Regions from separate parts of the Micromonospora sp. RL09-050-HVF-A genome, predicted to be linked through region 2. Evidence: riboswitches for the same ligand, from Rfam matches in the RefSeq annotation. Region 2 holds a riboswitch; each other region holds the start of a gene.

Region 1 (6,714 bases), 2.3 Mb from region 2:
TGCTGGCGACCCTGTCCCGGGCGACCGGTCGGGGGATGCGGGACATCATCGCGACCATCCAGCGGGAGCAGGACGAGGCGATCCGCTCCCCCGGTTCGGGGGTCACCATCGTCTCCGGTGGGCCGGGCACCGGGAAGACGGCGGTGGCCCTGCACCGGGCGGCGTACCTGCTCTATGCCGACCGCAGCCGGTACGGTGGCGGCGGCATCCTGGTGGTGGGCCCGTCGGCGGTCTTCGTGGAGTACATCGCCTCAGTGCTGCCGTCGTTGGGTGAGGAGACCGCCACCCTGCACTCGCTGGGGTCGCTGTTCCCCGGCATGTCGGCGACCCGTACGGACGGGCCCGAGGTGGCGGCGGTGAAGGGTTCGCTGCGGATGCGTCGGGTGTTGGAGCGGGCGGCCCGGGACGCGGTGCCGGACGGCCCGCAGGAGCTGCGGCTGCTCTACCGGGGGACGCTGCTGCGGTTGGAGCGGCGTGAGCTGGACGGCATCCGGGACCGGGCGTTGCACCGGGGGGCCCGCCGTAACGAGGTGCGCCGGGTCGGCTTCGACGGGGTGCTCGCCGCGCTCTACGCGCAGGCCCGTCGGTCGGCCGTCAGCGGGCTGCCCGAGCAGCGTGCCTTCGAGGACGAGATCATCGAGCGGCCGGAGTTCCGGGAGTTCCTCAAGGCGTGGTGGCCCCGGCTGCATCCGCGGCACGTGCTGGGCTGGCTGGCCCGCCCGGACCGGCTGCACCGGTACGCGGCCGGCATCCTCTCCCGGGCGGAGATCGGATTGCTCGTCGCGGCGTACCGGTCGTTGGACGTCGAGGGGCTGACGGTGGCCGACATCGCCCTCCTGGACGAGTTGGACGCCCTGCTGGGCCGGCCGGTGCGGCCGAAGAAGGCGAACCGGGACCCGTTCCAGCTGGCCGGCGGTGTGCGGGAGCTGAGCACGTTCGGTGAGCGGCAGCGCGCGGCCCGGGCGGCGGCCCGGGAACGGCCCGAGGACTACCGGGACTACGCGCACGTGGTGGTGGACGAGTCGCAGGACGTCTCGCCGATGCAGTGGCGGATGGTCGGCCGGCGTGGTCGGCTCGCCTCCTGGACGGTGGTGGGTGATCCGGCGCAGACCGCCTGGACGGGCGACCAGCAGGAGTTGGACCGGGCCCGGGACCAGGCGCTGGGCCGGCGGCGGCGGCACCGGTTCACGCTCTCCACCAACTACCGCAACTCGGCGGAGATCTTCGCGGTGGCGGCGGCGGAGATCCGCCGGCTCTATCCCGACCTGGAGTTGCCGAGTGCGGTGCGGTCCACCGGGGTGGAGCCGGTGGCGCTGCACGTGCCGGCGGCGGAGCTGGCCCCGGCGACGGTGGACGCGGTGGACGCGGTGCTGGCCGAGGTGGCCGGGACGGTCGGCGTGATCACGCCGGTGCCGCGCCGCGACGAGGTCGCCGGCTGGTTGGGCGACCGGGGCGGGGCGCGGCTTCAGGTGGTGACGAGTCTCCAGGCCAAGGGCATGGAGTACGACGGGGTGGTGCTGGTCTGCCCCGGGGAGATCCGGGCCGATCCGGGCTCGGGGGTACGGACGCTCTACGTCGCGTTGTCCCGGGCCACCCAGCGCCTCACCACCATCGACCCCACCGGCTGAGCCACCGGCCCCGATCGGCCCGGCCCCTGGTCGAGGGCCACACCGAACGCTTCTGGGTCGTCGGCGACCCCGCTGTCGTGCTGGGTCGACGGCCCCTGCTGTCGCTCCTGGCCGAAGGCCCGGCTGTCACTTGCATACATAGCGATGTGAGCATAGATTGGATCGGGTCCGCAGCGGCGACGGAAGGTGTGGACGTGGGCGCAGGTCATGACCACAGTGCGACGGTCAGTAACGCCGCACACCGGCACCGCGGTCGGCTCTGGGCGGCTTTCGGACTGCTCGCCGTGTTCATGGTGGTCGAGGCGGTGGCCGCGTTCGGCACCGGCTCACTGGCCCTGCTCTCCGACGCCGGCCACATGTTCACCGACGTCCTCGGCATCGGGATGGCCCTGGCGGCGATCACCGCCACCCGGCGGGCCACGCAGGACCCGCAGCGCACCTTCGGCCTCTACCGGCTGGAGGTGCTCGCCGCGCTGGCCAACGCCGTCCTGCTCAGCGGGGTGGCGATCTACGTGCTGATCGAGGCGGTCCGCCGCTTCGGCGAGCCACCCGAGGTGCTGGCCGGCCCGATGCTGGTGGTGGCGGTGCTCGGCCTGCTCGCCAACCTCGTCGCGTTCGGCCTGCTGCGCGAGGGGGCCAAGGAGAGCATCAACCTGCGCGGGGCGTACCTGGAGGTGGTCGGCGACCTGCTCGGCTCCCTCGGCGTGATCGCGGCGGCGCTGCTGATCGCCGGCACCGGCTGGTGGTGGGCCGACCCGGTGGTCGCCGTGGCGATCGGCGTGTTCATCCTGCCCCGCACCTGGCGGCTCGGGCGGGCGGCGGTGCGCATCCTGGTGCAGGCCGCCCCGGAGCATCTCCCGGTGACCGCCGTACACGACCGGTTGACCGCCGTGCCCGGCGTCGCCGAGGTGCACGACCTGCACGTCTGGACGCTCACCTCCGGCATGGACGTCGCCTCGGCCCACCTCACCCTGGCCGGCGACGCCGAGGCCGGCACCGTGCTCGCCGCCGCCCGTGGTGCCCTGCGGGAGGACTTCCACATCGAGCACGCCACTCTTCAGATCGAGCCCCGAGCGACCCCCGGAGCATGCGGCCCGACCCACTGGTGACCCCGACTGCCGCCCTGCGGCCGGGCCGCCGCCCTGCCACCCGGCCGCCGTCTCGTGCCCGGTGGTCGGGCCCACTCTCCGGGAATCGCGCTGTAGATCAACGGCAATTTGCGCCGTTCACACCTTTTGGCAGTATTCACTCTCGTACCCTCAGTCACGAGGTAGGCAGCTGTCCCACGCGTACCGGTAGGCTCGGCTCCGGCCACCGCCAGGCGGCGCCCACCGGCGCCGGCAGTGGCCGCCGCCTAATCGCCCACCAGGGCGAACCGGGGAACCACGTTCCTGGGGTGCATCCGCGTCAGCGGTAGGGATCTTCCGTCCCGAACCCGTCAGCTAACCCGGTCGGCGGCTGACGGAAGGACATCACATGCACGTACGCACCACCACGCGACTACTGGCCGCAGTCGTCACGGCGCTCGCCCTGGGCGTGTCGTCCGCGCCGTTCAGCCCGGCCGTCGCCGCGCCCACCACCCGCCTCGCCGCCCCCGGCGACGACGAGGAGGGCGGCACCCCGGCCCTGCGCGACCAGCTCGACGCGGCCAGCAAGGGGTGGCTCGACGCGAAGACCGCCCTCGAGCGCTCCACCCGACGTCAGCAGGAGTTGGACGGCCAGCTCAAGGCCATCGAGGCCCAGCTGGTCACGCAGACCGGCAAGGTCGGCGAGATCGCCGGAGCGGCCTACCGCACCGGCCGCCTCGGGCCGATGTCCGCCCTGCTCAACAGCAACAGCCCCGGTGGCTTCATGGACCGCGCGTCGGCGTTGGAGACGGTCGCGGCCCGGGAGGACCAGGAACTGCGCAAGATGATCGAGACCCGGGACCAGGCCGCCCGGACCCGGGCCGCCGTCAGTCGGGAGATCACCGAGCAGCGCAAGCAGGTCGCCACCATGGGCAAGCGGAAGGATCAGGCCGAACGCGCGCTGGCCGTGGCCGCCGCCGACAAGCCGGCCCCCACCTCCTCCAACGACTCCGGCAGTTCGGAGGGCACGTCCAGCAGCAACGCCAAGGGGGCGCCCCGTAACTCCGACGGTTCCTGGCCGTCCGAGTCGTGCAGCGTCAACGACCCGACCCCGGCCAACGGCTGCATCACCCCGCGTACCCTCAACGCCCTCCAGCAGGCCAAGGCGGCCGGTTTCACCCGGTACGTCTCCTGCCACCGTCCCAGTGGTTCCGGTGAACACCCCAAGGGCCGCGCGTGCGACTTCGCCGCGCAGAAGAACGGCTTCGGCGGGGTGGCCAGCGGCGGCGACCGGACGTACGGCAACAACCTCGCCGCCTACTTCATCCGTAACGCCGACCGGCTCGGCGTGCTCTACGTGATCTGGTTCAAGCGGATCTGGCTGCCGAGCAGCGGCTGGAAGGCGTACAGCGGGGGCAACGGCGACCCGTCCAGCGACCACACCAACCACGTGCACCTGTCGATGTACTGAGCTGGCCCGGTGGCCCGTCCACGACGGGCCACCGGAACACCGCCGACAGCCAACCGGAAGACCGCCCGACGGGCCACCGGAACACCGCCCGACCGCAGGGTCGGGCCCGGTGTCGCAGGTCGGCCCCAGGTCAGCCGGCGGCAGACGGGTCGCCGGCCCGGCCGTCCAGCACCGCGCCGAGCCGGCTGGCCAGCCCGAGGTGAGCGGCGCGGGCCTGCCGGAAGGCGTACCCGAACAACGGTGCCGGCGCGGCGAGGGTGATCTCCACGTCGATCCGCAGCAGGTCACCCTCCGTCCGCAGCCGGGTGTGGTTGCGGACCGTGGTGCCCGGCTGCTGTCGGGCCACCGTCACGATCTCGTCGTCGCCGACCTGCAGGACATCCGCCTGATAGGTGACGGGAAACCGCAGCGGCCCCAACTCCAGCCGATCGGTGATCGCATAGCTGGCCAGGGCGCCCGGCCGGGCGGGCAACCGCCGCACCCGGACGATCAGGGGATGCAGTTCCTCCTGCCGGGACAGGTCGCTCAGCAAGGCCACCGCGTCCGCCTGTGCGCAGCGCGCCTGCACCGTGTAGCTGAAGCTCTCCCGCCGGACCACCGGGCCTCCTGACCGTCGTCGGTCGCACGATCGTGCCGCACCCGGGACGGACTGGCAACGTCCCAGGCCAGCGGGCTCAGGCGGGGCCGGTGGTGCGGTCAGGCGCCCGGCAGCACCTCGGGGGTGGCGGCACCGGCGAAGTATGGCTCCGGAGCGCCGAAGAGACCGAGCAGACCGGTGACCCAGAGCTGCCGGTGCACGAACCGGCTCGGTTCGGTGACGATCAACTTGACCCCACTGACCTCGGCGGTCTGGAACCCGGCGACCATCGCGCTGATCCCGACGGAGTCGATGAAGGTGACCAGTCGCATGTTGAGCTCGATCCGGGCGGGCCGGCCCTTGGCCAGCACCTCGGCGATCGCCTCACGTACCTCGTAGGCGGTGTCGACGTCGATCTCGCCACGAGGGGCGATCTCGATGACACCGGCCGGCAGGACCGACTTCACGATCGACAGGCTCACGCGAGCACCTCCACTCGCCCGTCCCCGGGCGCCTCATCAGTACGCGGGCCGCGACCGAGAGTATTCCTCCGACGGCCTCGGTCGCCACCCCTCGGGATGAGCAATTCGCGGATCCGGACGGACCGGGCCGTCCTTTCCCGCACCGTTGCTGGTCCTGTTCTCTCCGACGAACGGCTCAGCTGGGCCGTTCCAACCGTCCCAGAGTAGCGGTCCGGGTCCACTCCGAGCCGGATGCGGAGGGTCGGGCGAGCCCCGTCCGGCCTCCCGGCGCTGGTTGTGCCCGGTGCCTAGCCTGGGCGAGAGATGGGTCACCACGATCGAGGAGACGGATCGATGCTCAAGAGACTGCTCGGCCTGGCCGGCGTCGGCGCACTGCTCGCTCTCGTGCTCGCCTGCGGCTTCGGCGGTGGCGGGGACGACGACGATGACGACGACGGCGACGATTTCGCCCGCGCGACGTCGGTGGTCCTGGTCCGCTAGCCCCGTGACGTCGGCCCGGTGACCGCGGTCACCGGGCCGACGTCACGGCCGGGACAGGCCGAGTCCCGTCCACCGGTCCGAGGTCACGGTCGGGCCGGGTCGACCAGGAGGGAATGATTTCCACCGGCCGGGATCACGCTCCGTCCGCGTCGGGTTTGCGACCCGGTCGGGTGGGGCACTGCTGGGAGGACGGGCGGACGACCGGGCGGGCGAGTACCGTCACGAGCCGCAGAGACGTCGAAGTCCGAAGTGGCCGCAGACTTCGGCATTCGAGGAGGTAATCACGATGTTCGGCAGCAACCTTCTGGAGCGCCGCAGCAAGCCCGAGCGGATCGCCGACCAGGCCTGGCACCACCTGCTCTCGGCGGTCGACTCCGCCGGTGACAGCGTGCGGGACGCCGCCAGGTCGGTCCGGGACTCGGGACTGGCCGACGCCGGTGACCTGGTCGGCTCGACCGCCGACGAGGCACGCCGACGGGCCACGCTCGCCTTCGACGCGCTCGCCGGCCGCCGCCCGGCCCTGCCCTGGACCCTGCTGATCAGCGCGGCGCTGGTCGGCGCGGCGATCGGCTGGGCTGCCGGCACCGCCGCGCGGGCTGCCGGCAGCAGAGATGACCGGGCCGCCGACGACATCGAGTTCGTCGACGTGGACCGGCCCAACTCCCCGGTCGGTCTGGACGACTGACCGTCCCACGGCACGCACAGGCCCCGGTCGCGCCCTTCGGCGCCGACCGGGGCCTGTGCCGTCTTCGATCCACTCCGTTGGGGCGATGTTGCGGTAGAGACCCGGGGTCGACGCCGCACCATCGCCGCCACTGAGTCGATCAGCCACCGGCCGGGCGGGTCCCAGGCCGGACACGCGCCGGCTCCCCCGACGGGATCGGGGGAGCCGGCAGGTGTCGGATAGTTGATAGTCGTCAGCGGCTGGTGCAGGTGACCGCCGGGACGGTGTTGCTGCCGGTGACGTTGGCGGTGAAGCCGACGCTGGTGGTGGCCCCGGCACCGAGCG
Region 2 (6,714 bases):
CGGGGCATCGGACGGGCGGACTGCCCGGCGTCGCGGGGCCGGTGGGATCCGGCCCCGCGACGCCTCACGGGTGGCGGTCAGCGCCGGGCGAGGATCTTGCGCATGGTGTCGATCTCGCCCTGCTGGGTGGTGACGATCTGCTGCGCCATGGCCCTGGCCCCGGCGTGCCGGCCGTCCGCCAACTCCTGCCGGGCCATGGTGATCGCACCCTCGTGGTGGGCGATCATCAGGGTGAGGAACCGGCGGTCGAAGTCCCGACCGGTCGCCCCCTCCAACCGGGCCAGGTCGGCGTCGGACATCATCCCCGGCATGCCGTGGTCCATCCCCGGCAGGTGACCGTCGGCCGGGCCGCCGGACGGGACGGGCCGGCCCCAGGCGGTCAGCCACCCGGTCATGGTGGCGATCTCCGGGGCCTGGGCGGCGCGGATCCGTTCGGCCAGCCGGGTGACCTCCGGATCGGCGGCCCGGCTCCCGGCCAGCTCCGACATGCGTACCGCCTGCTGGTGGTGCGGAATCATCATCTGGGCGAACATCACGTCCGCCGGGGCGACCCCGGCGGACACGGAGGCGGCCGGGGCGGTGCCCGCGGCCGGACGGCCGTGGCCGCCGTCGGAGGAATGGCCCCCACCGCAGGCGGTCAGGGCGGACGCGGTGGTGAGAGCGACGCCGGCCAGGGCGGCGCGACGGGCAAGGGTACGAGTGGACACGGGCAGACCTTTCGGTACGACGGAGACGGACGGCGGACACGGCGGAGCCGCGCCCGGGTGTCCTATCTGCGCAGTACCGACACCGTGGCGAGCCGGAGCCCGAGCGGGCGCGGTGGCGGGGCGCGCGGCTCCCGGGGCCGCGACGGCGGACGGGCCACCCCGGCCGGCCTGGTACGCACCGCGCAGAGCAGCACCAGCAGCGTCACGGTGAGCGCCCCGAGCACCGCCAGGCAGACGCTCCACCCGGTGGCCGGTGAGCCGGTCGGCTCGTAGGGCAGCACCACCACACATCCGGCCCCGCACCCGAGGGGACGGGCCGTCACCATCGCGAGCCGTACCGGACCGGTCAGGTCCCCCCGGTCCATGACCGGCGACACGACGGACGTCCGGTGGGGGCGCTCGACCGGGGTGTCGTGCCCGACGGAGGCCCGGTCCGCCGAGGTGGAGTGGCCGACCGTGGAGTGGCCGACCGGCCGACCGTCGGCGGGATGACCGGCGGCCGGGTGCGCGTCGTGGCCGAGGGTGTGCATCGCGGACAGCCCCAGCAGGGTGCCGACGAGCAGCAGCAGCCGCAGCCACCGCCCGGCCGTCGTCGTTCCCGCCCGCCGCACGGTTCCACGCTAGCCGTCCCGGACGACCGGCGGGCCCGGACGGGTCGGCCACCCGACACGGGCGTACCCGCCGCAGCGGTGGCGGGGCCTGCCACCAGCACGTGAACCGCGCGGCCCGACCTGGTGCTGGCTACCATCGTCCGACGACCCGCCGCCCGTGGATGAACCGGCTGGCCGGCTGACACGTATCCCGTCCCGGATCGTTGGGAGTACTCGCACATGGGCGCCGACCACACCCGTCCCGCTCCGTCCACCCCACCCCGGGTGCGGCGGATCCTCGTCATGACGGTGGTGCCGCTCATCGTCGTCACGGTGATCGCCACGCTGCTGCTCTGGCCGGGGGAGACCCCGAAGATCGACCAGGGCGAGCAGGTGCCCCGCTACCACGGCACGGTGACCCGGGTGGTGACCGAGCCGTGCCCGCCCGCCCCGCAGACCCCCGACGGCCCGTCGGGGGCGGCCGACGGGCCGTGCGGGACGGTGACGGTCACCGTCGGGCAGGGCCCGGACAGTGGTGAGCAGGTCGAGACGCCGGTCCCGTCGGGGCCGGGGGCACCGACGGTGGCGGTCGGCGACGAGGTGGTGCTGGTCGCGTTGGCCGACCCCACCGACCCGTCGGTGAGCAGCTACCACATCGCCGAGCACCAGCGGGGCATGCCGCTGCTCTGGCTGGTCGCCCTGTTCGCGGCGGCGATCGTCGCGTTCGGCCGGCTGCGCGGGCTGGCCGCCCTGGCCGGCCTCGGGGCGAGCTTCGCCATCCTGTTGACCTTCGTGGTGCCGGGCATCTCCGCCGGGGGCGCACCGCTGCCGATCGCGGTCACCGGCGCCGCGCTGATCATGTTCGTGGTGCTGTACCTGACCCACGGGGTCACCGCGCAGACCTCGGTGGCGGTGCTCGGCACGCTGGGCAGCCTGGTGCTGACCGGCGTCCTGGGCACGCTGGCCACCGCCGCCACCCATCTGACCGGGTACGGCAGCGAGGAGGCCACCACGCTGTCGATGTACCAGCGCGACGTGGACCTGCACGGACTGCTGCTGGCCGGGATCATCATCGGTTCGCTGGGCGTCCTGGACGACGTCACGGTCACCCAGTCGGCCACCGTCACCGAGCTGGCGCACGCCAATCCGGGGCTGTCCCGGTTGCAGCTCTACCGGGCGGCGACCCGGGTCGGGCGGGCGCACATCGCGTCCACGGTCAACACGATCGTGCTGGCGTACGCGGGGGCCTCGTTGCCGTTGCTGCTCCTGCTCACCGCCGACAGCCGGCCGGTGAGCCAGATCCTGACCAGCGAGTTCCTGGCCCAGGAGATCGTCCGCAGCGCGGTGGCGACCCTGGGGCTGGTGGCGGCGGTGCCGCTGACCACCGGATTGGCCGCGCTCGTCGTCACCGCCGGGCGCGGTCCCGCCGACGCCGACGCGACCGGACCGACGCCCACCCCACGCCCCGCCCCCGACCGTGCCGAGGCGCTGGCGGCGCTGAGCGGCCCCCGGCACGGCGAACCGTCCACCCCGGCCCCCGCACGGTGGCCAGACCCGGAAAGGAGCACGGACACCGCATGGTGACACTGCGCTGTGTGACCGGAGGTGAGGTCGCGGCTGTCGGTCGCGTCACTGATTACCCCTCGCTATCGGGAAAATACGCATTTTGCCGGGTTGTGACCGTAGATCCCCGGTACGACTCTCGGGTAACCTCGCTGCCGGTCACCGCCGAAGGCGCCCACCGGAGCCAGCGGTGCCACCGCCCAATCGCCGTACGGCGAGCCGGGGAACCGAGCACCTGGGGTGAATCCGCGCCAGCGGTAGGGGCCACTTCCGTCCCGAACCCGTCAGCTAACCCGGTCGGCGGTCGACGGAAGGGACAACTGTGACGGCACCCCTACGCCACTGGTGGACTCCGGTGGTGGCCGTGCTCGCCGCCCTGGCGCTGGTCGCCGGGCCCGCCGCCTCCCCCGCGGCGGCAGCACCCAACGCGCCCACCCCCTCGGGGCACGAGGAGGACGAGGAGCCGAAGCTGCTCACCGACGTCATCGAGGCGACGAACCGGGAGTATTCGGCAGCGAAGAACCGGCTGGAGAAGTCCAAGAAGCGCCAACTCGAGTACGCCATCGAGGTGGAGAAGGCGGAGCAGGAGCTGGCGGCGTTGGCTCCGCAGGTCAACGAGATCGCGGCCCAGTCGTACCGGACGGGTCGGGTCGGCGCGGTCGCGGCGCTGCTGGAGAGCAACGCCCCGGACACCTTCGTCCGGCGGGCCGCCGCCCTGGACGAGCTGAACATGGTCAACGCCGGCAAGCTGGCCGAGGTCAACAAGGTCAAGAAGCGTGCCGAGCAGGCCAAGCTCGCCGTCGACACCGAGGTCCGTGAGCAGCAGAAGCAGACCAACCTGATGGCCAAGAAGAAGACCGAGGCCGACAAGGCGCTCGCCCTGGTCGGCGGTCGGGGCTTCACCGGTGGCCTGGTCGACGCCACCTCGCCGGTCGCCCGGATCGCCCCGGGCCAGACGGCCGACGGCGACTGGCGCGGCGAGTCGTGCAGCGAGAACGACCCCACCACGTCCGGCTGCATCACCCCGCGCACGCTGCACATGTACAAGGAGGTCAAGCGGGCCGGCTTCAACCGGTTCGTCGGCTGCTACCGCCCCGGCGGGCCGTGGGAGCACCCCAAGGGCAAGGCGTGCGACTGGTCGTTGCAGAAGAGCGGCTTCAGCCCGTGGCACAACAACGACACCCGGATGTACGGCAACAACCTCGCCGCGTTCCTGATCCGCAACTCGGACCGGTTGGGCATCTACTACGTGATCTGGAACCGGCAGATCTGGTTCCCGGCCAACGGCTGGAGTTCGTACTCCGGGCCCTCCAACCACACCGACCACGTCCACGTGTCATTGCTGTAGCCGGCCCTCACCAGCACGAAGGCCGCCCGGCTGAGCCGGGCGGCCTTCGTCGTGCGTGGTACGCCTCAGCCGGGGACGGCCGCGGGCTCGCCGGTCGGCACGGCGTCGACACCCGTCGGCACGGCCGGCCCGGGTACGACGGCAGCGGCCGCCGCGGTGGTGGGCGCAGCCGCCCGGGTGGCGGGAGCGGCGGCCTCGTGGGCCGGCGCGACCTGGCGGACCTCACCGGCGGCGAGGCGGTAGGACATGCCGACCACCGCGCACCGCCCGGCGGCCACCTCGGCGGCGATCACCGGGGAGTTGCCGAGCAGCACCTCGACGGTCTGCGCGATGTGGATGTCGACGATCCCGTCGATGTCGTGCACTCCCTGCTGGTCGGCGCGACGCAGGCTCGGCCCGACGGCGGCGACCACCGAGTAGAGGTGCCCCGGGGGCTGGGTGCCGGTACGGGCCGCCTCCCGGGCCGCCTGCACCGCCCCGCAGGAGTCGTGCCCGAGGACCACCACCAGCGGGGTGCCGAGGATCGTCACCGCGTACTCGACGCTGCCGAGCACCTCCGGCCCGGCGGTGTGCCCGGCGGTCCGGACCACGAAGAGGTCACCCAGACCCCGGTCAAAGATGATCTCGGCGGCCAGCCGGGAGTCGGAGCAGCCGACGATGACGGCGAAGGGATGCTGGCCGTCGGCGACGGCGGCCCGGTGGCTGGCACCCTGGTTGGGGTGGTGGGGCTCCCCGGCGACGAAACGCCGGTTGCCCGCCTGTAGTTCGGCCAGCGCCTGGGTCGGAGTGATCGGGGCCATTGCCTCACCTCGGTCCGGAATCGCACCTGGTCACGCCGGCCGGCGGCGACGACGGCCGTGTTCCCACGGTCACACGCAGCGAAAGGTACGTCAAGATTTCGTGATCCACGTTTCAGGCTTTGGTCGCCACGATGTCGACCAGGGGTCGAGGCCCACGGTCGACCCGGCGGCCGACGGCGGGCCTCCCAGGTACGGGCCATACGATGACGTCATGGCGACGACGACGGGCGGCACCGGGAGCACCCGGAACTGGACGTTCCTCACCAACCACGGTCACGTGCTGCTCGCCATCGCCCGCAACCCCACCGCCCGGCTGCGGGACGTCGCCGAGGAGGTCGGGGTGACCGAGCGGGCCGCCCAGGCCATCGTGGCGGACCTGGAGACCGGTGGCTACCTGCGGCGTACCCGGGTCGGCCGACGCAACGAGTACACGATCGACCCGAGCGGTCACTTCCGGCACCCCGCCGAGGCCGACCGCCAGGTCGGTGCCCTGCTCGCCCTCTTCACCCCCACCACGCCGACTCAGGCGTCGGGGCCCACGGCCCACCCGACCGACGCCTGAGGCATCAGCCCACCTGCCCGCCCGAACCCGGCGGCGACAGCCCGGGCGACCACGCCCCAGGCGGCAGCCCAGGTGACCGGTGCCGAGTCGACGGCCCACCCCCGGTGCGTGCGTGGGCGGGCCGTCGGGCGTCCGGTGCTTCATCCGGGCCACGGCGCGGTGGCGGCACCCAGACCGCGCCCCCAGGCCGGGACGGCTCAGCAGAACCGGCCCGGGGACGGCTCGACAGAACCGGCCCGGGGACGGCTCAGCAGAAGCTGCCGGCCCGCGCGCCGCCGTCCTGCCGGGTGGTACGGAGGTCGCAGAGGTCGTAGCCGTTGGCGGTGAGCGCCGCCTTCGCCGCCGTCGTCTGCGCCCCGGTCAGCGCCGGCTCCCGGGACAGGACGAAGCCGGTGCTGCGGTCCGGGTCACCGACGACCGCCCAGCGGTAGTCGGGGTCGAGCCCGATCACCACGTAGTTCGGCCCACCCAGGTAGAGCCACCGGCTGCCGAGCTTGAGGAACGACACGGTCAACGCCGAGTCGGCCGGCGGGTTCTCGCTGCGGGCCCGACCGGTGACCGCACTGGTGGTGCCGACGATGGTCTGGCAGGTGTTGCGGACCCCGACGGTGCCGTCGGGCTGGACGTCGTACCGGGCCTTGACGTTCTTGAAGCACTGGATCTCGAAGATCGCCGGGATGGCCGCGACCTGGTACCAGTCGCCCGCGTACCGCTCGACGTCGACGTCGGCGACCGGGGTGAGTGGCCCGGTGTCGACGGCGGTCGGCGCGGCCTGCGCGGGTACGGCGGTGGCCAGCACCGTCGCGGTGGCGACGGCGACGGCCGCGGCGACCTGACGACGTACTCCCATGGTGTCTCCTCCGGTCTGTTCGGTCCCGGCGCGGCAGGATGTCGCGCCGCCGGCCAATTGCCCGGACCGACCGGACGGAAACTGTCGGCATTCTCATCGCCGTCGATGCATCCGGGAGCAGGTCAGCGCGCGTATCCCTGCTGGGAACGGTCCGTCCACAGGGCACACCGTGGCCCGGGTCACTGGCCCGATCGGGTCGCCGACGCTGCGCGCACGGCCGGGTGGGGATAGGTTGGACGGGTGATCCGCCCAGCTTCCACCCGGCCCGTCTGGGTGTCGAGGCTGCGCGACCTG
Region 3 (6,714 bases), 1.7 Mb from region 2:
CTGTCCTTGCACGCGGCCGGAGCCCCGGCCACCCCGACCGGCATCCGCAGCGGTGGGCAGGAGGCCGACCCGGCCGGCGTCGCCGCAGATCGGGCCGTCGCCGTGGTGCTCGCCGTGCCGGCAGCGGACCGGGCCGCCGTGGTGCTGGCCGTGCCGACGGCAGACCGGGTCGACGCCGTCGTGCCGGCCGGCGTCGCACGGAGCGCCCCGCCCCCGGCGCTGCCGGCCGGTCGAACACCCGTCGCCACCGCCCCCCGGGCACCCCCGGCGGGCTGACCGCCCACGCGGGGGCCGACCCACCCGCGACCGCCTCCGCCACGCACCACACCCGCACCGTCCGGCCGGATGTTCCCGCCGCCGGTACGGCCTCCTCTTCCGCATCCCGCCTGCGAGGTGTCGACCGTGAACACCGTGCTCTCCCAGTTCCTGATCGAGGTCCCGACCGCCACCGTGATCTGGTCCGCGCTGCTCGTCCTGGCGCTGACCGGGATCACCATCCTGGTGGCCCGGCCCGAGCGGGACCAACCGGCCGCCGCAGCCACTGCCGCCGCGCCGGCATCCGACGCCCCACCCCCCGTCGCCGACCTGCGTCGCTACGCGGAGGAGGTGGCCGTCGCCGCCTCCGGAGCCGCCCGGAGGGCCCGCCACCACCGCGTGGCCTGGCTGGCGGCCCACGACGCCCTGGAACGGGCCTGGCAGGCGTACGACGAGGCGGAGACGCTGGCCCGCCGGTTCACCGGTGCCCGGGCGCTGCCCAGCCCGCGTACTCCCCGCACGCCCGCCGAGTACGCCGGTCGGGAGCGGTGGCTGCACCAGGAGGCCGTGGCGGCGCACTGGCGGGGAGAGTTGTCGGTGGAGCGGCTGCGGGACGTCTTCGCGCACCGCGACGGTTGGGACCCGCGTCGGCACCCGGTCGAGCACGAGGTGATGCTGGCCCGCGCGGTCCGCGAGGACCGGCGTACGGCGTACCGGGCTGCGGTCGGGCGGGAACGGGCGGCGTGGCGGAACGCCGAACTGGCCGCCGAGGCGGCCCGGTCGCTGGCTGCCGAGGCACACGCGGCGGCGCAACGGTGGCGGCCGACCCGGGTCCCACTGCCCCGTCCGGCGACGTCCGCCACCCGCCCGGCCCCCGCCACCCGCTGGCGTCCGGCCCGGGTCGGCTGACCCGGCCGTCAGGTCGGCCGGCCGCTGGTTGGCGAAGCCGGACCGGTCGGCGGGTCGGCGGGTCGGCGGGACTGAATTGTTATCTGCGGGTTGTGGGTGCCGTCACTGCGGGTGGAAACCGGACACCTGGTCACAGTCGGTCACATCGACTGCGACGATCATCGGTGGTCGGTGCCCCGCCGTCCGGGTTTTCGCCTGGACGGGCCCGGGCGCTCCGACCGTCCCACGCGTGGCGGGTCAGTGCCCGAGTGCCCCGAAACTGACTCGTCCAGCCCATGTTTGTGCAGCTCAACGGGCTTGGCGAGGGGGGAAACCGGCCAGTAGTGTCGCTGCGGTCCGGTGCGGTTTCCGATCGCAAGAGGCGACGCCGTGCCGACCCGCTCAATCGTGCCAGTCACGAACCGGGGACCCACACGCACCACCTGGGGTGAATCTCCGGGCCACGGCCCGGGGTAGGGCGATCTTCCCGCCCGAATCCGTCAGCTAACCCGGTCGGCGGCAAAGGAAGGAGTTCCCTCCTCGTGCAGCATGACCCCACCCCCTCGGTAGTTCCTCCACCTCGGTGCCGGGGCACCGCCGGACCGTCGCGCCCGACGCGCTGACCCGGCTCTGTGCCCCGCCGCCCGGCCCCTGCCGGGCGAGCCGCCGATCCGCCCGGCCCCCCGTCGGGCGGTCCCTGCCGAACGAGCGGCGCAACACCCGATCCGCGCGTGGCGTGTCCGCCGCGTGCCGATGGGTTGTGCCCGCCGCCTCGCCCCGTGGAGGAACACCCTGTGAAGCACCACATGAAACGACAGCTCCGCCTACTGGGCACCCGACGCCCGTACCGGATGGTCGTCGGCTCGGCGGCGGTCCTCGTCCTGGCCGCCGGTGGCACCGCCCTGGCCGCCGGGGTCGACGACGCCCCGACCGACCAGCAGCGCGCCACCGCCGTGGCCGAGACCGCCCCCGCCTCGACGACGTCGCCAGCCGCGCCCAGGCCCGGGTCGCCGTCCCCGCCCCGACCAGCCCGTCGGCCACCCCCTCGGCCAGCCCGTCGGCGAGCGACGCCCCGTCGCCGCGCGTCACCCGGGCGAAGGCCAGGGCCACCGCCGACCCGGACCTGACCCGCAAGGCGGCCCCGAAGCCGCCGTCGTCGAAGGTCCTGCGCTACGACTACCAGGCCCAGACCACCTACTACTACTGCGGCCCGGCGGCGGTCCGCAACGCGCTCAGCGCGGCCGGCATCGAGCGCGGCCAGGACGACCTCGCCGCCCTGTTGGGCACCACCGAGATGGGCACCAACTCGGCCGAGGACACCACCCGGGTGCTCAACGCCGTGGTCAAGGGTGACCCGTACCGGACCAGGATGTTCGCCGGCACGCCGAGCGACGCGCAGATCGACCGGCTGCGGGCCGACGTGGTCACGGCGGTCGCCGACAAGCGGGCCGTGGTCGCGAACGTGGCCGGGGACGCCACCGACCTCGACGGCGGCTGGCACTCCTTCCCCGGCGGCCACTACATCGCCGCCGTGGGCTACCGGGACAACGGTCGTACCGTGCGGATCGCCGACTCGGCCGACCCGTCGCTGCCGGCCTACTGGGTCAGCGTGACCACCCTGGCGAACTGGATCGCCACCCGGGGCTACTCCGCCTGACCGAGCCACCCCACCCGCCCCGGCCGCCCGACCACGGGTGGCCGGGGCGGTTCGCTGTCCCCGGGTCGACCCGGCCGGCCGGACGAAGATCGTGCTCGAACATGGTTGTAGTGGCCTCCTGCGAGAAGGCCACTACAACATGGATCGAGCACGATCTTGCCGACGGAGGCGGGTGCGGGCGGAGGCGGGTGCGGGCGCGAGCGGGTGTGGGCGGAGGCGGGTGCGGGTCAGGCGTGGGGGGAGAGGGGGCGGCGGGGGCACGGGGGGTCGGCGGGGCCCAGCCCGGTTCCAGCTCGCGGCGGGCCGCGGCCAGAAAACCCTCGGCGTACGCGTCGGCGGGGAAGTCGCCCAGGTAACGGCGGCGGGTCTGCCAGCGGGCCGCCGCCAACGGGTCGGTGTCCAGCAGCCCGGTCAGCACCTCGTCCAGGTTGGCCATGTCCCGGCGCAGCACGTAACCGGAGCGGGCCAGCGGGAACCGGTCCAGGAACTCGTCGCCGTCGACGCCCAGGTCGGTCACCGCGTACGGCTTGCCGGAGTAGAGGTAGTCGGAGATGACCCCGGAGACGTCGGAGACCAGCGCGTCGGAGCGGTTGACGCACTCGGTCAGGCTCAGCTCGCGGCTGGCCGCCGCCCCCCACAGGTGCTGCCGGCCGGTGCGGGTCCGGTCGGCGGCGAGCAGTTCGGTGAGCCGGGCCAACTGCCGGGCCGAGGCCGGATTCTGCCCGGTGTACGGGTGGGCGCGCAGGATCACCGTGGCCCCCCGGTCGAGCAGCCGGCGCAGCAGCGGCTCGGCCACCGGCAGCGAGCAGTAGTTGGCGTCGGCGTGGTGGCCGGTCCAGGTGGGGGTGTAGAGCACGGTCGGGGCGGTCAGCGGGCGGGCCTCCCGGCGTACCTCGATGGCCTCGACCTGCGGGCGGCCGACCACGACGAACTTCTCGGCGGGGATCTCCACCCCGGCCCGCGCGTACCGCTCGATCGCCGCCGGACCGGCCACGAAGATCTTGTCGAAGATGGCCGAGACCGGGTTGGCGCTGGGGGCCTTGTCGCTGTCGCCGTGGTGCAGCTGCACGTGGGTGAGCTGGGTGAACCGGATGCAGTGACTGTTCTTCGCCCCGTGGTTGACATAGAACGCCACCCGCAGGCTGGGCACCAGCGCCTCGTCCATCGCCTTGAGGGTGGGGCAGTAGACCACCGGGGCGCTCGTCGCGGCGGCGATCGTGGGCAGGAACTCCGGCTCCCGCAGCAGCACCAGGAACGGCCGGCCGAGCCGCTCCAGGTAGGGCAGCCACATGGTGACCTGGTATTCCGAGCCGGGTGGGGCGGAGAAGTAGAGCAGGAACTCCGGCTGGTGCGCGCGCAGCGCCCGGGTCACCGGGCCGCCCCCGCCCGACGGCCGGAACCGCCGCCGGGCCAGGTCCAGGCCGACCGCACCGCAGCCGGCCGCGACCACCAGCACGACGACCAGCGCCAGCACGGCAGGCAGGGCGAACGCGGCGGCCACCGCCACCACGGCGAGCAGCCCCAGCAGTACGCCGCCGAGCCGGGCGGCGACCAGCGGGGTCCACGCCCGCACCGGCAGGTTCGCCGCCCGGATCTCCAGGTTGCCGGCATCGCGCAGCGGTCCCACCAGCAGCACCAGGCCCAGCAGCAGCAGCGCGGTGAGCGCCAGCACCGGGTCGAACCCGTCGTCGAGCCGGCGGGCGTAGCCGACCAGGATGCCGGCGGCCAGCAGCACCGTCTCGGCGACGATGTCGGCGTCGGGGCGGACCCGACGTTCGTAGCCGGCGGCGGCCAGCGCGGCCACCGCCAGGGCCAGGCCCCAACCGGTGGCCCCGGTGAACGCCACCACCAGGAAGGCGACCACGGCCAGGCCGGTGGTCAGGCACCGTGCGATCAGTTTCCTGACCAGCTCACCACGCATGTCGTACCGTCTCCGGGGGTCGGGTCAGCCGGCGTCGACGCCGCTGGGCAGCCGGTCCTGCTCGGCCGCGGTCGGCTGCGCCGGCACCGGGGCCGCCTCGCCGGGGGCCCGCCGGACGTCGATCACCTGACCGGTGAGGTCGGAGATCAGCACGTCGAGCGAGGACTGGGCGACCGTTTCGGCGGCCAGCAGGGTGTGCTCCGGCTCCTCACCGAACGCCTTGGTACGCATCGGGGTGGCGGTGCGCTCCGGGTTGATGCAGTTGACCCGGACGCCGTACTCGGCCCACTCGTCGGACAGCGCCTGGGTCAGGTTGACCAGCGCCGCCTTCGTCGAGGAGTAGAGCGCGTACTGGGCCCGGCCCCGGGTGTAGGAGCTGGACGTGTAGAGCAGCAGCTGACCCTTGGTCTGCTGGAGGTACGGCAGGGACTGCCGGGCGGCGATCACCGGGCCGACGAAGTTGACCTGGAGCACCCGGTCCATGGTCTCCTCGTCCATCTCGGCCAGCGCGCCCTTCTCCAGGATGCCGGCGGTGACCACCACGTGGTCGATCCGGCCGGTGGCCTCGAACGCGGTCTTCAGCGCGGCCTCGACGTCGCCGGTCTGCTCGACGTGGGTGCCGGTGCTGGAGCGGCTGAACGCGAAGACCTGCGCGCCGTAGCCCCGGGCCAGCTCGGCCAGGTCGTGCCCGATGCCGTAGCTGCCGCCGAAGATGACGATCGTGCGCCCGGCCAGCTCCTCGGTGTAGCTGCGGTGCGACAGCCGGGGGGCCTGGGCGGCGGCGAGCTGGAACAGCTTGTCGGCGAGGTGCACGTCGACCGGGTGGGTGACCTTGATGTTCTCGTCCGACCCGTCGATCACCTTGATCGGGGTGCCGGGCAGGTAACGCAGCACCACACCGCAGTCGTCGGTGGCGGCGAAGTCCGGGTCGCCCTCGGCCCGCCGGTACGCCTCCCGGATGGTGCCCGAGCGGAACGCCTGCGGGGTCTGCCCCCGGCGCAGCCGGGACCGGACCGGGATGTCGGTGATGCACTCGTCCTCGTCGACCTGGATGATCGTGTCGGCGGAGGGGATCGCCACGTCGACGGCGGAGTAACTCCACAGCGCGTTCACGCACTCGCGGACGATCCGGGCGCTGACCAGTGGGCGGACCGCGTCGTGGAAGAGGATGTTGACGTCGCCGTCGCCGACCGCGTCCAGGGCGGCCCGGGTGGTGGCGTTACGGGTCTCGCCGCCCTCGATGACCTTGCTGACCTTGCGGAAGCCGGCCTTGTCGACGATCTGCTGGGCGTCGGCGACGTGCCCGGTGGCCATCAGCACGATGATCTCGTCGATCTCCGGGGCGGCCTCGAAGACGGCCAGGGTGTGTTCGATGATCGGCTTGCCGGCGATCTTCAGCAACTGCTTCGGGATGCCCAGGCCGAGCCGGGTCCCGGTGCCTCCGGCCAGCACCACCGCCACCGTCCGCGAGGGCCGCCACGGTGCCGGGGTCTCCGGTGTGGCGTCCGGGCCAGTGGTGTGGTCCTGCGTCATTGCCGATCCTCACTCTCGGGGGATGTCTGCACGCGTCCCGGGGGTCACCCTGAACGAAGGATTGCGCCAGCGTGGCGACGGGATGAACCTTAACGCGCGGACCGCGCCGCCCCAACGGGACGACGCGGTCCGTGGAGCATCGGATCGATGCCGTACGTGCGCCCGGAATACTACTTGCCGTTGGCGAATGCCTCGTACGCCCGGATCACCTCGTCGGTGGGCCCGTCCATCCGGATCAGCCCCGACTCCAACCAGATCGTCCGTTCACAGGTGTCCCGTACCGAGGAGAGCTGGTGGCTGACCAGGAAGACCGTGCCGGCCCCCTCGCGTAGTTCCCGGACCCGCTGCTCGCTGCGCTTACGGAAGCCCTTGTCGCCGGTGGCGAGCGCCTCGTCGATCAGCAGCACGTCGTGCTTCTTGGCGGCGGCGATGGAGAACCGCAGCCGGGCCGCCATGCCCG

The links. Region 2 has a riboswitch for cyclic di-AMP ahead of J7462_RS22570 (hypothetical protein). Riboswitches for the same ligand answer to the same signal wherever they lie in the genome.
Region 1: another riboswitch for cyclic di-AMP. It lies ahead of J7462_RS12090 (hypothetical protein); the one in region 2 lies ahead of J7462_RS22570 (hypothetical protein).
Region 3: another riboswitch for cyclic di-AMP. It lies ahead of J7462_RS29895 (C39 family peptidase); the one in region 2 lies ahead of J7462_RS22570 (hypothetical protein).

What each region holds. Positions count from the first base shown of each region.
Region 1 covers NZ_JAGKQP010000002.1:2,825,623-2,832,336, forward strand. Annotated here, with positions in the region: gene J7462_RS12080 (AAA family ATPase) at 1-1,628, shown strand, start outside; gene J7462_RS12085 (cation diffusion facilitator family transporter) at 1,823-2,737, shown strand; cyclic di-AMP (ydaO/yuaA leader) riboswitch at 2,970-3,101, shown strand; gene J7462_RS12090 (hypothetical protein) at 3,105-4,166, shown strand; gene J7462_RS12095 (SRPBCC family protein) at 4,297-4,764, opposite strand; gene J7462_RS12100 (STAS domain-containing protein) at 4,863-5,225, opposite strand; gene J7462_RS12105 (hypothetical protein) at 5,559-5,705, shown strand; gene J7462_RS32955 (cellulose binding domain-containing protein) at 6,623-6,714, opposite strand, start outside.
Region 2 covers NZ_JAGKQP010000002.1:5,084,521-5,091,234, reverse strand. Annotated here, with positions in the region: gene J7462_RS32485 (DUF305 domain-containing protein) at 78-707, opposite strand; gene J7462_RS32480 (hypothetical protein) at 770-1,318, opposite strand; gene J7462_RS22575 (YibE/F family protein) at 1,538-2,881, shown strand; cyclic di-AMP (ydaO/yuaA leader) riboswitch at 3,048-3,179, shown strand; gene J7462_RS22570 (hypothetical protein) at 3,183-4,208, shown strand; gene J7462_RS22565 (carbonic anhydrase) at 4,274-5,008, opposite strand; gene J7462_RS22560 (helix-turn-helix domain-containing protein) at 5,220-5,570, shown strand; gene J7462_RS22555 (lipocalin family protein) at 5,818-6,420, opposite strand; gene J7462_RS22550 (hypothetical protein) at 6,661-6,714, shown strand, end outside.
Region 3 covers NZ_JAGKQP010000002.1:6,823,558-6,830,271, forward strand. Annotated here, with positions in the region: gene J7462_RS29885 (hypothetical protein) at 1-276, shown strand, start outside; gene J7462_RS29890 (hypothetical protein) at 403-1,164, shown strand; cyclic di-AMP (ydaO/yuaA leader) riboswitch at 1,533-1,677, shown strand; gene J7462_RS29895 (C39 family peptidase) at 1,904-2,800, shown strand; partial or broken gene J7462_RS29900 (CDP-glycerol glycerophosphotransferase family protein) at 3,033-4,721, opposite strand; gene J7462_RS29905 (bifunctional cytidylyltransferase/SDR family oxidoreductase) at 4,746-6,254, opposite strand; gene J7462_RS29910 (ABC transporter ATP-binding protein) at 6,425-6,714, opposite strand, start outside.